One region of the Arthrobacter sp. 01T428 genome, then DNA from elsewhere that is predicted to be linked to it. Evidence: predicted binding sites of a transcription regulator. Region 1 holds the regulator's gene; the other holds the start of a gene.
The links. Region 1 encodes HrcA, which represses chaperone genes, less so after heat shock. Its sites were predicted from a motif close to TTNGCACTCGNNNNNNNCGAGTGCNAA; they were not measured.
Positions count from the first base shown of each region.

Region 2: AC1DJB_RS01325 (FmdB family zinc ribbon protein) is a predicted target of HrcA. The motif match lies at 1,388-1,414, and genes of this name have one in related genera.

Region 1 covers NZ_JBFTPW010000009.1:20,116-23,296, forward strand. The annotation lists gene dnaJ (molecular chaperone DnaJ) at 1-995, opposite strand, end outside; gene hrcA (heat-inducible transcriptional repressor HrcA) at 1,063-2,076, opposite strand; gene AC1DJB_RS12180 (DUF3097 family protein) at 2,257-3,114, shown strand.
Region 2 covers NZ_JBFTPW010000001.1:278,272-281,452, forward strand. The annotation lists gene AC1DJB_RS01315 (hypothetical protein) at 1-85, shown strand, start outside; gene cpaB (Flp pilus assembly protein CpaB) at 105-860, opposite strand; gene AC1DJB_RS01325 (FmdB family zinc ribbon protein) at 1,062-1,325, opposite strand; gene AC1DJB_RS01330 (5-formyltetrahydrofolate cyclo-ligase) at 1,480-2,085, opposite strand; gene galU (UTP--glucose-1-phosphate uridylyltransferase GalU) at 2,203-3,108, shown strand; gene AC1DJB_RS01340 (GNAT family N-acetyltransferase) at 3,115-3,181, shown strand, end outside.

The DNA.
Region 1 (3,181 bases):
GGCGTCTCAACGTGCAGATGCACCTTGAGGTCTCCCCTGCCGTAGCCGCGGAGATGGGTGACGCCCAGCCCGCGCAGGGTGATGACTTCGCCGGACTGCGTGCCGGACTTGACGTCGATTTCCTGGGGACCGTCGAAAGTCTCAAGCTGGAGCTCGGTACCCAGTGCCGCGGCGGTCATGGGGACGCTCAGCGTGGCGTGGAGGTCGTCGCCTTCCCGGATGTAGGTGGAATCGCTGTTGACCCGGATCTCCACGTAGAGGTCGCCGGGAGGCCCGCCTGCGGGGCCTGCTTCGCCTTGCGACGACAGCTGGATGCGGGTCCCGGTAGCGACGCCGCCAGGCACCTTGACGGTCAGCGAACGGCGGCTACGGATGCGGCCCTGGCCGTTGCACTCATTGCAAGGATCCTTGATGATCGAGCCGAAACCTTCGCACGATCCACACGGCGCGGCGGTCATGACCTGGCCGAGGATCGAGCGCACGGCCCGCTGGACCTGGCCCGAGCCGCCACAGATGTCGCAGCGTTCCGGGTGGGTGCCCGGTCGGCAGCATGAGCCTTCGCACGTGGGACAGATGACTGCAGTGTCCACTTCGAGCTTTTTGTTGACACCGAAGACGGCTTCGCGCAAGTCGATGCGGACACTGATCAAGGCGTCCTGCCCGCGGCGCATGCGTGATGCTGGGCCTTGCATGCCGCCACCTCCTCCGCCGAAGAAGGTGTCGAAGATGTCCTGGAAGGCGAATCCCTGGCCCGCGTAGCCGCCGCCGAAACCGTTGTCGGTCCCGTTCTCATTGCCGGTGGCGTCGTAGACGCGGCGCTTCTGTGGGTCGGAGAGGACCTCGTAAGCGTGGGTCACCGCCTTGAATTCCTCTGCAGCGCCGGCCCCGGGGTTCACATCGGGGTGCAGCTTACGTGCGAGTTTGCGGTAGGCCTTCTTGATCTCCTCGCCGGTTGCTTCCGGCGAGACGCCCAGAACGTCATAGTGACTGCTCAAAGTCGGTATCTCTTCCTTGTTTACGGTTCCACTGCGTTTCTTGCGGGGCGGTTTCCAGCCGAGGCCGTCAGCCGCCCAGAATGCGGGAAAGGTAGCGTGCGACGGCACGGACGGCCGCCATGGTGTTGGGATAGTCCATGCGGGTGGGTCCAAGAATGCCGATCTTGGCACTGCTGCCCGGACCGTAGCCCGTGGCAACCACCGAAGCCTCGGAGAGGCCGTCGTAGGGGTTTTCGCGGCCGATGCTCACCGTGACGCCCCGGGGGTCTTCCGCCATGTCGGACAAAAGCCGCAACATGACCACCTGTTCCTCAAGCGCTTCGAGGACCGGACCGATGCTCAGCGGGAAGTCCACGTTGGAGCGGGCCAGGTTTGCCGTGCCTGCCATGACCATGCGTTCGTCGCGGCTCCGCTCGGCAAGCCTTTCCAGGCCGTGGGCAAGGGCGCCGGCAAGGTTCCGAAGCCCCGGCGGGCACAGGGCAACCACCGATGGCAGCACTTGCGGCATGAGGTCGAGCTGGGAGCCGGCGATGCTTCCAAGGAATCGCGCCCGCAAGGCCATGAGTTCGTCGTCGGTGGTGTCCGTCGCTGCGTGCACAACGCCCTGTTCCACCTTGCCCGAATCGGCGATCAACACCACCAGGACCTGGCGCGGTGCCAAAAGGACAAACTCAATGTGCCGGACGCGCGCGCGGCTCAGGTGCGGATACTGCACGACGGCGACCTGGTTGGTCAGTTGCGAGAGGAGCCGGACGGTGCGCTCAAGGATGTCCTCGACGTCGTCAGGTCCCTCAAGCAAGGAGTGGATGGCCCGGCGCTCGGCGGCCGAAAGTGGTTTGACCTCGGAAATACGGTCGACGAACAGGCGATAACCCTTGTCCGTGGGAATGCGGCCGGCGCTCGTGTGCGGTGCGGCAATGAGGCCTTCTTCTTCCAAGAGGGCCATGTCATTGCGGATGGTTGCGCTCGACACTCCCAGATGGTGCCGTTCGACCAAGGCTTTGGAACCGACCGGCTCGCGGGAGTGAACGTAGTCCTCCACGATGGCGCGTAACACTTCAAGCTTGCGTGGTTCGCTCACTGCCCACCTCCAATCAACATTTCAACAGTTAGCACTCAACATGCCCAAGTGCTAACAAGTCTAGTATGAGCCACCTCGTTGTTAGCATTGGTACCGCTCGCGGCGAACATGATTCCCGCGCGGTCCTGCGCAATGCCACGGACCGTGACCGATCCCCTAGCGCAAAGTGGTGTGAAGACCGTGTCTTACGACAATTGGGGCCCGCAAGACCTCTCCTCGCCTGCCAAACGGCAACTGCCTGAGGTTCCTGTTGAACGCGGAATGGTTCTCGAAGACGTCCAGTCCGGCTGGGTCGGGGCCGTGACCAGGGTGGAGAAGTCCGGAGGCATGCACATTGTGGTGCTGGAGGATCGGCGGGGAAAAGCCAAGTCGTTCCGGCTTGGCTTCGGATTCCTGCTAGAGGGACAAGCCGTGAAGCTCCTGCCGCCTGCCCCACGCCCGGCCGCCGCCAAGGGGGCGGCGCCAGCAGGCAGGACAGCATCAGGATCCGTCCGAGTCGCCGGCCAGCGGGCCCAAGTCGCCAAGGCGAGCCGGATATGGGTGGAAGGTAAGCACGACGCCGAACTTGTGGAAAAGGTGTGGGGAGATGATCTCCGGGTGGAGGGTATCGTCGTCGAGCCGTTGCATGGCGTGGACGATCTCAAGGCGGCAATAGCCGCATTCTCCCCTGGCCCGGGCCGCCGTCTCGGGATCCTTGTGGACCACTTGGTCCCGGATTCGAAGGAGTCGTGGATTGCTGCCGACGCCATGACGCTGCCGGGCGCTGCAGGAAACGTCTTGATCGTGGGACACCCCTACGTGGACGTCTGGCAGGCAATCCGGCCCAAGGTGTTGGGGATCGAGCAATGGCCGACCATCGCGCGGGGCACGGATTGGAAGACCGGGATCCTGAAGGCGTTCGGCTGGCCGCATGAAACGGCCGAGGACATCGGACTGGGTTGGCAGAAGCTGCTGGGCGCCGTCCACAGCTACGCCGATTTGGAGGCGTCTCTGCTGGGTCGCGTGGAGGAAGTGATCGATTTCCTGACCGTTCCGTGATGAATTACCTGCGTAGGGGACAGCAGTTGGTCGGCTGACTGCGTGCCAAGCAAGTATTCTGGGACAG
Region 2 (3,181 bases), on a different contig from region 1:
GGATGATCCACGCCGTTGGGGCGATGAGCCTGGCTATGACCACGACGCCTGGCTGAAGGAGCAAAGGCCCCCGCACTGGGGCTGAACCCTCCATTTGCTCGTGGTTATCCGGCCGGGGCTCGGGATTGCCGGTTGTCAGAGGGATTGACGAGGACAAAGAACAGTTTCCCTCGCGTGGAAGCTCCGGCGAGGATTTCGGCCTGTTGCGGATTGGCGGCGACAACCACAAGGCCGTCCGCCTCATTCGTGCCCAACCATTGGGTGGCCTTGCCTCCCTGCCCGGATGTCCACAAGACCGGGACCGCAGATGCCAGGAGTTCGGATTTCTTGCCGGGCCCTTCAGGCCCATCTGCTGCGGTGAGCACAACGTCGACCACCTGGCCCGGCGAGATGAGCTGGATTGAAGCGGGATCGGCCATGCGAAGTGGAACGGCCGCCGTCGCGGGTGCGGTGCCGGTGAGCAGGCCCGGTCCCAGGAGTTGGGCGTCCGTGGGGATCTGCCCCTTTCGCAGGGGCGAGGCAAGCTGCTTCCCGCCGTATCCGGTTTTGGGGGAGAGCGCCCCCGCGGGAACTCCATCTGGAAGGACTTCGAGGGGTTTGAGGTCGGAATCCATCAAAGTGGACCCGGCGGGAAGATCCCGCGCGGCGGCCAGGACCGTGACTCGCTGCTCCGAAGGGGGAGTCAGCTGGTGGACCGCGATCCCGGCGGCCACGCATAACAGAAGGGCCACCACGAGGCGGCGGTTGTGGTTTAGCCAGCCAGCGAAGCGTCGATGCCCGGATTGTCGCGTGGGAGCGCCGAGGCGCCCGCCCGCCCTGAAAGGAAGAACCTGAAGGCGACGCGTACGGGCCATGCTCATCGGCGACGGGATCCTATCGCGCGGAAGCGACGAAGATCCGGCAGGCACAGGGCCCGGGGATACGTTCGGGATTTTTGGCATGGTGCCACGCTAACGGGGCACGCAGGTCCCGTGGCAGGGCCCTATTGAGCTATGTGGAAACGTTGAGTTATGTGGAAACGTCGTGCTATGTGGAAAACCGGGGGCAGCCGGAAACGGCTATCAGCTCGCGGCAGCCGCCGGAACCGACGCCGGAGCCGGAGACGCAGCTGGTGCGGCGGGAGCGGCCGAAACGGTGCTTCCCTTGGAATCCCGGGAGTCGGTGCGGTAGAAGCCCGATCCCTTGAAGACGACGCCCACGCTGTTGAACTTCTTACGCAACGACCCTTGGCATTCAGGGCAGTCGGACAGCGAGCTGTCCGTGAAAGCCTGAACGATGTCAAAGGCATGTCCGCAGTCTTTGCAGGCATAGGCATATGTGGGCACTGGTGATCCTCCTCCGGGACGAACTGCAGGTCCTGTGCTGCCAAGGCGGATTGTTCCGTCCATTAGCAGTCGCAGGGCCTGAGTGCCAATTCTATCATCCGGAGTCGAGGCCGCTACTACGGAATGTGGCGGAGTAGACAGACCTCAAACTCGGTCAAGCCGCCGCAACCAGGCGTACAACCCGGTAAGGGGTAAGTGCCTCGGCCACCGGCTTGTCGAATGATTGTGCGGGGATCGTCCCCGCGGGCAGCACTTCGTGGTCATATACGACGGCGACAGTCGGCGGACGCTGCCCGTCGGCGTCGAGCTTGTCGAGGAGCCGGTCGTAGTAACCGCCCCCTTGCCCGATACGGTTTCCGCTTTCATCGACCGCGGTGGCCGGAAGGAAGATTCCAGCCGCATCCTTGATGACGCCACTGTCGAATCGTTCGCCAATGGGCTCGTCAATCGGGGCGTAGTTCGAGCGGACAAAAGACGTTTCCGGTGTCCAATAGACCCAGCTCAGATGCCGTTCCGGTTCACAGACGGGAAGGAGGACCCGGTGCCCGGCGGCGTGGAGCGCAGCGAGCAAGGGCATTGTCGGCGGCTCGGCAGCCACGCCGACATAAGCCGCGAAAGTCGACGGATTCCCTTGGGTAACCGCATCCGCCCACAGGAGGCCATGGCGGGCAATCCCCGTTCCAGCGTCAGCACGCTGTTGCGCGGTCAAGGTGAGCCTGCGCTTGCGGTTGTCCCGGCGGATATCGTCCTTCAAAGTCATCTTTGCTCCAGTTCTTGCTGCTGTGCGGCCCGGGGATGGGCAGGAAAGGGAGCTTCACCGCTGTGCGCCCCGGGACTCTTTTGCCCAATGTCCAGCTCCTTCCGTTAGATTAGTCCGGTGACTTCCAATAGCTGCGCCGTCCGCAAGGCCGTGATCCCCGTTGCGGGGCTCGGTACCAGATTCCTGCCGGCTACAAAGGCCATGCCCAAGGAAATGCTCCCGGTGGTCGATAAGCCGGCCATCCAATACGTGGTTGAGGAAGCCGTGGGCGTCGGCCTCAACGACATCCTGATGATCACGGGACGCAACAAACGCGCATTGGAAGACCACTTTGACCGTGTCCCGGCTCTTGAAGCGACCCTTGAGGCCAAGGGAGACCTCACAAAGTTGGACGCTGTACAGGCCACGAGCGGCCTGGGCGACATCCACTATGTTCGCCAAGGCGACCCGAAGGGCTTGGGCCATGCGGTGCTGCGTGCCAAGCAGCACGTCGGCTATGAACCGTTCGCGGTTCTTCTCGGTGACGATCTGATCGACGCCCGGGACACTCTCCTCAGCGACATGATTGAGGTCCAGCAGAAGACCGGCGGATCCGTCGTAGCCCTCATTGAGGTGGAGCCCTCCCAGATCAGTTCCTATGGCTGCGCTGACATCGAGGATATCGGCGAAGACGGCTACGTCCGGATCAAGCAGCTTGTGGAAAAGCCAGCCGCAGATGAAGCTCCATCAAACCTGGCCGTGATTGGCCGCTACGTGCTTCACCCCGCCGTATTTGACGTCCTTGAGCACACCGAGCCGGGACGCGGCGGGGAAATCCAACTGACGGATGCCCTCCAGGTCCTGGCCGCCGAGGAGGGCGAAGGCCGCGGCGTGTATGGAGTGGTCTTCCGTGGCCGTCGATACGACACCGGGGACAAGCTGAGCTACCTCAAAGCCTGCGTCCAGCTGGCGTGCGACAGCGAAGATCTCGGTCCCGGTCTGCGTGAGTGGTTGCCCGGCTTCGCCGCCGGCCTCAGCAAGTAGCTCGTCGTGTGGGGGTCGGCCATTTGGCCGGTGACGTTGGAGAGCGGCGACCTCATCTTGCGTCCCATTCACT